3 regions of the Peribacillus sp. NPDC094092 genome follow, and region 3 is predicted to be linked to each of the others. Evidence: riboswitches for the same ligand, from Rfam matches in the RefSeq annotation. Region 3 holds a riboswitch; each other region holds the start of a gene.
What was found. A riboswitch is a leader RNA that binds a small molecule or an ion and turns the genes downstream of it on or off. The one in region 3 is predicted to bind glycine.
Positions count from the first base shown of each region.

Region 1: it holds a riboswitch for glycine, as region 3 does, so the genes downstream of both, ACQKNS_RS11930 (amidohydrolase) here and gcvT (glycine cleavage system aminomethyltransferase GcvT) in region 3, are expected to answer to the same signal.
Region 2: it holds a riboswitch for glycine, as region 3 does, so the genes downstream of both, ACQKNS_RS21345 (amino acid permease) here and gcvT (glycine cleavage system aminomethyltransferase GcvT) in region 3, are expected to answer to the same signal.

Region 1 covers NZ_JBNNUC010000002.1:600,750-603,025, forward strand. The annotation lists gene ACQKNS_RS11925 (DUF1444 domain-containing protein) at 1-497, shown strand, start outside; glycine riboswitch at 654-757, shown strand; gene ACQKNS_RS11930 (amidohydrolase) at 982-2,169, shown strand.
Region 2 covers NZ_JBNNUC010000005.1:142,704-144,979, forward strand. The annotation lists gene ACQKNS_RS21340 (amino acid permease) at 1-72, opposite strand, end outside; glycine riboswitch at 566-644, shown strand; gene ACQKNS_RS21345 (amino acid permease) at 853-2,190, shown strand.
Region 3 covers NZ_JBNNUC010000002.1:1,033,453-1,035,728, reverse strand. The annotation lists gene gcvPA (aminomethyl-transferring glycine dehydrogenase subunit GcvPA) at 1-34, opposite strand, end outside; gene gcvT (glycine cleavage system aminomethyltransferase GcvT) at 52-1,158, opposite strand; glycine riboswitch at 1,298-1,381, opposite strand; glycine riboswitch at 1,385-1,472, opposite strand; gene ACQKNS_RS14030 (DEAD/DEAH box helicase) at 1,849-2,276, shown strand, end outside.

The sequences.
Region 1 (2,276 bases), 430 kb from region 3:
AAGGAAATCCATTTTTATTCGATGAGCATACGGCTGAAACCCGGATTTTTTATGCCCTTGATTTAGGTAAAACCTACCGTCTTATAGACGAAAAGATGATTCAACGGGAAAATTGGCAGGGTGACAAGATCCGTGAAATTGCCCTTTTTAATGCCCGTTCCCTCTCCACTGAAATGAAGTCGGATATCGTTGCGGGTAATGCATTTTATTTTTTGAACACGAATGATGGATATGATGCCAGCAGGATCCTGAATGAATCATGGCTACGGGAAATCAAGGCTAAGATCGAGGGAACCATGGCTGTGGCCATTCCCCATCAGGATGTCATCATCATTGCCGATGTGAAGAATGATACGGGCTATGATATACTTGCGCAAATGGCGATGAGCTTCTTTGCCAGCGGTCATGTTCCGATAACGGCTCTATCATTTCTTTACGAAGAAAATGAGTTGGAGCCCATCTTCATTATGGGTAAAAACAAAAAGCGCGAACAATAATATATGGAATCACAAAAGGACCGTGTCAGCATCTGATACCGGTCCTTTTAAAGTTTAATAGAGTTTATGATTCTTGGAGTTGATATTTATTTTTTTATCGGCGATAATGTAATTGTAATATTTTGAAAATATGGAATAAAACAATAGAACAAGCGGATGAACGTTGTGGGAGAGTGCAAAGCATTGAGCCACCGAAGGAGCAAGTTCCAAAAATATCCCTTGGAGCAAATCTCTCAGGTAAATGGAACCGCAGCTGGACGCAACTCTGGAGAGCGCGCAGGAAGTGGGCCGCCAACGGGGAAATCTCCATGATCAAAATGGAGTTGAATTCTCAGGTGAAAGGACAGAGAAGGGAGCGGTAAGTTTGCGCAACCCTGCTCTGTCCTTTTTCATTTGGCTTTTTGCATACAGAAGGTTTGCAGCGTACATGGAACTAACTAATATGCCAATCAACTTGAAATAATGGGGGAGAATAATCGTGAATGTGAAAAGCAAATTAATGAACATGCTGGAAGCCCGTAAAGGGGAAATGGTTCAAATCCGCCGCCATTTACACGAGAATCCGGAGCTATCCTTCAAAGAAGAGAAAACGGCAAAATATATCCTTGATTTTTATAAGGGGAAAGATGTATCGATTCAAACGAATGTAGGAAATGGATTAGGGATCATCGTGACGATCGAAGGCGGAAAACCAGGGAAAACGATAGGTCTCCGTGCCGATTTCGATGCACTGCCGATTACAGAAGAAACGGAGGTTCCGTTCCGTTCAAAAAATGAAGGTGTCATGCATGCCTGCGGACACGATGGGCATACCGCTTATTTATTGGTACTGGCAGACTGCATCATTGAGCTGAAAGATTCCCTGCCAGGTACGATCAAAATAATTCATCAACATTCAGAAGAAACACCCCCTGGCGGAGCAAAAAGCATCATGGAATCAGGGGTTTTGGATGAACTGGACGCTGTCTTCGGAATCCATTTATTCCCTTCACATCCAGCAGGGGTCGTCGGGTATCGCGGCGGCTACTCGATGGCTGGGCGGACCTATTTCAAATTAGCTATAAAGGGTGTGGGCGGCCATGGTTCCTCCCCGCATATGGCTAATGATACCATTGTGGCAGGCGCCCATTTCGTGACAGCCGTACAAACCGTAATCAGCCGTCGCTTGAACCCTTTTGATATGGGTGTAGTCACAATCGGCTCCTTCGATGGAAAGGGAAGCTTTAATGTCATTAAAGATCGTATAGAAATTGAAGGGGATGTCCGTTATATGACGGCAGAGACCCAACAGCTGATCGATAAGGAAATCCACCGGATCGTTAAAGGGATAGAAATGGAATTTGATGTTCAGTGCGAGCTTTCATATGTGCCCGATTATCCTCCGTTATATAATGACCCTGAACTGACTGGATTCGTGAAAAACAGCCTCGAAAGCATGGATGACAAAGATATTAAGGATGTTGTGGAATTTCCGGTTTTCTCAGGTTCGGAAGATTTTTCGTATTATGCAGAAAAGATTCCTGGCTGCTTCTTTTACATTGGCTGTAAACCGAAAGGGGTGGAGAAGGCCTATTTCAATCACCATCCTAAATTCGACATTGATGAAGAGGCCCTATTAATCGCTTCCAAATCAGTGGCGCAGGTTGTATGCAGTTTTTATGAATGGAAATAGTCCCTTTGGTCTTTGTTTGCAAAAAAAACGCAGAAACCCACAAAACACCGTTCGGTATTAACGAACGGTGTTTTATGGGTTGCGGCAGGTGTTGGGTGCCGCCGGCG
Region 2 (2,276 bases), on a different contig from region 3:
TATGGTTCCGCCCAAAGCTATCATTTGAATATGTCTTGATTCCAGCCCTCTCTTTAATTCCTTGTTCGACATGATTAACTCCCCCAGATGCAATATCGGTAATGCTTTTCCATCCTTGCCACGAACACTCTCTTTTCATTAGGAATGCTATATCGTAATTAATATTACATAACACTTTAATTATGTTTTCTTATCTTATAATAGTAAATATTCTGTAAAAATACAATTGTATTTTTGAAAAAAACAGTTACCAATAATATCTTGTCGATTTTTCTAATCTAAGAATATCATTTTAAAAAAATGATATTCAGTATTTTATAATAGTGATCGTTCAAAAAGAGAACTTCTTCTTAAACCTTACGTTAAATACAGACCACAATTAAACGGCGGATAATGCCTGTTTTATTTCAAAAAAAATTGTTGACCTACGAAAAAATAGATGATAGAATTCCAATATTATTTTATAAGCATAATGAATGATCCAACAGTGGGAGATTATCACTGACAGACATTCCTTACAACCGCATACAAGCAAGCGATGAATGCTATGGATGACACTATAGCAGGAGCAGCTTCTGGAGAGACTGTACAAGATGCAGCGCCGAAGGATTCACAATCTCAGGCAAAAGGACAGAAGAGTAACGAATGATAGAATTGTTATTCTGAACCTTTTAAGAGATTGGTAGTATCCAATCTCTTTTTTTATTGTCCATTTTATGATTGGACTTTAAAACTACACTCTTGAAAACCAATGGAATAGGCAAGCAGGGCAAAAAATCACGTCCCTAACTCCAAGACCATGCCGGTTGAAATCATTCACTAACAAGACTATAAAAGACGGGGGCGTAAGAATTGGCTAAACAGGAATTAAAAAGAGATTTAAAAAATCGACATGTACAACTGATTGCAATAGGAGGAACCATTGGCACCGGTTTGTTTTTAGGATCCGGAAAAGCCATTCAATTGGCTGGACCTTCCATTATCTTCTCCTATCTGATAATAGGGATTGCCCTGTTTTTTGTGATGAGGGCGCTGGGCGAATTGCTATTATCCAATGCAGGTTATGCATCGTTCACTGAATTTGCAACCGAATATGTCGGTCCATGGGCTGGATTCGTGACAGGTTGGACATATTGGTTCTGTTGGATCATGACAGCAATGGCCGATATCATAGCTGTCGGTGTCTATATGCAATATTGGTTCGATATTCCTCAATGGATTCCGGCTCTAGTATGCCTAGTCATCCTATTAGGATTGAACCTATTGACCGTTAAGTTATTTGGCGAATTGGAATTCTGGTTTGCCATCATTAAAGTAATCACGATCATTGTCTTGATCATCGTAGGAATCATTCTTTTGATAATCGGCTTCAATACCAATACTGGTACGGTTTCCGTTACGAACCTATGGAATCATGGGGGCATGTTCCCCAATGGCATGTCCGGATTCCTATTATCTTTACAGTTGGTCGTCTTCTCATTTGTCGGCGTCGAATTGGTCGGGGTTTCCGCAGCGGAAACGGCGAACCCGAGAAAGAACATTCCATCTGCCATCAATAAAATCCCTGTCCGGATTTTACTTTTCTATGTTGGTGCCCTATTCGTCATTCTCTGTGTCAACCCATGGACACAACTTGATGCCACGAGCAGCCCATTTGTAGAGGTCTTTGCGTTAATCGGCATTCCTGTCGCTGCAGGAATCATCAACTTCGTCGTTTTGACATCCGCTGCTTCTGCATGCAACAGCGGTTTATTTTCAACAAGCCGAATACTCTATACGTTAAGCAGGAATGGCGAAGCTCCTGCTAAACTGGAAAAATTAAACAAGCAGGCTGTTCCAAGCAATGCCTTATTAACATCCACAATCGTTGTATCGATAGGGGCATTATTGAGCAAGCTGATACCGGAACAGGCATTTACCGTCGTGACGACCATCAGTGCCATCTGTTTCATTTGGGTATGGAGCATTATCTTGATTTCCCATATCAAATATTTGAAAACTAGGCCTGACCTAAGGGACGAATCGACTTTCAAGGCTCCTTTTACACCTTTTATCAATTACGCCATTTTAGGATTATTCCTATTCATCCTTATAGTCATGCTATTCGCCGAAGCTACACGACTATCACTGCTTTTGACCCCGATCTGGTTCATACTCTTGGTGATACTATATAACTATCGGAAAAAATAGAGCTAATGGAATAAAGCCTTGAATTCGATTCGGATTCAAGGCTTTATCCGTCTATGAAACACATCAAGAATAGGCAATTGGCGCAT
Region 3 (2,276 bases):
CTTGCTCTGTCATGGGTAAATAACGATGTTTCATCTAGTGACCATTCCCCTCTATTTACGTGGTTTTTTATAAAAAGGTGTTTGTATGATAACGGCTTTCAAGCGTTTGGAACGGATTTCCACTTCGACTTCCGCATCCAGCACCGAATATTCCTTATCGATAAGTGCCAATCCCACGTTTTTCTTCAACGTCGGTGATTGGGTACCGGTCGTGACCTCCCCAATGACTTTATCCCCGCTGTAGACCTTATACCCATGACGCGGAATGCCACGGTCAATCATTTCAATTCCCACAAGCTTACGGGGAGCTCCTTTCGCCTTTTGCTCAGCAAGTACGGCTTTCCCGAAAAAATCCACTTCCTTATCCACTTTTACTGCAAAACCAATACCGGCTTCCATCGGGGTGATATCTGCTGAAAGCTCCTGCCCATACAGCGGCAGTTTCGCTTCAAAACGCAGGGTATCACGAGCACCTAAACCAATCGGCTGAACCCCCTCTTCCTTTCCTGCTTCCATAATCGCCTTCCAAAGGGCAGGACCATTTTCACTGTCGCTATATATTTCAAAACCATCTTCACCAGTGTATCCAGTACGGGATACCAACGTGGAGATACCGTTAATCAGAACATTTTCCTTGAACTTGAAAAATCCAATTTCACTTAAGTCAGTATTTCCCGATAGTTTTTGTAAGATCTTTTCTGCAGACGGTCCTTGTAGTGCCAGCTGTGTGTAGTTATTCGATACATTCGTAATTTGGACATCTTCCGTTAAATTAGCTTGCAGCCAATTGAAATCTTTTTCTGTATTTGCTGCATTGACCACGAGCAAATAGTCATCCTCAGCCCTTTTATACACGATAAGATCATCAACCGTGCCTCCGTTTTCATAACACATGGCTGTATATTGGGCGCCGCCCTGTTGCAGCTTTGAAAGATCATTAGTCAGCATCTTCTGTAAAAAGGAAACGCTCCCTGGACCCTTAACATCGACTTCCCCCATATGGGAAACATCGAATAACCCCGCTTTTGTACGTACGGCTTCATGTTCATCCTTTATACCCGAAAATTGGACAGGTAGTTCCCAGCCGCCAAAATCAATCGTTTTACCTCCGTATTCACGATAAACCTCAAATAGTGGTGTTCTTTTTAAATCGGTCAAAAAATGACCCCCTTCAGATTTTTTTAAAATTGATTGGCTTCATTATCAAAAGCTTCTTGTCATTACGCATCAGGCATACCCTGATTCATGATGTGAAAAAAGCACAAAAAAGGACAGAGAAAGCCCGTTTGAGCTTTTTCTCTGTCCTGAAACCTGAAAGTTTACCTATGTAATAGGTTTTCCCCTTTGGTGGCCGTCCCAAAACGGGCGGCGCTCTCCAGAGTTGCGTCCAATAAGAGTTCTTTTGCCTGAGAGATTCACTGCTAAGTTTGCTCCTTCGGCGCTACATCCGTAGTCTCTCCCCTTATCTTCACCCGCATATGAATGGTCTACCAATGAAAGGAAGCGTAATAGCCCCGAACATCGGTAAAACCTTTGAGCTTCTTGAATGCATTCTCTGCCAATTCTCCTAAAACTTCTTAGAAACCGTTTGAATGATCTCCTTCAGTAATCTTGGATAAATTAGGAGCCTATAGCCCATACTAAGAAAACGCGAACTGCAAAATCGATGTTCAAAGATTCTTTGTAGCGTTTGGAAATTGGAATTTTCTAAATATACTTATATCCTACCCTAAGAAACTTATCTCTGCAATATCTTTTGAAGAGAAATATTTTTCTCACTTCACATACGAAATGTTCGGTTTTTGACCTTTTATTAAGGAAATTATGATTTAAGAGGGAGTTATTTCTATGAAAATCAATATATCCTTCAATTCTGAATGGAATGACGAGTTTCTGCAAAAAATGGAAAATGACGGTCCATGGGGAAATTGGGAGCTTTATAAGTTGGCGGTTCAAATGGAGGAAAATCTTATCATACCTGATTTTGAAGGTTTACAGGCTCCCAAGCACCTTCCGCAGTTAACCCCGCTTCCCCATCAATTGGAAGCAGCCAAGCAAGTGGTGGAAAAGATGAATGGAAAGGCCATTTTAGCTGATGAGGTGGGTCTCGGAAAAACAATTGAAGCAGGCTTGATCCTGAAAGAGTATATGATCAGGGGCCTTGTAAAAAAAGTATTGATCCTTGTTCCAGCCTCCCTTGTCACACAATGGGCTTTTGAATTGAATACCAAGTTTCATATACCGGCAGTCGTTCAGAGAAAAAGTTATGTTTGGGA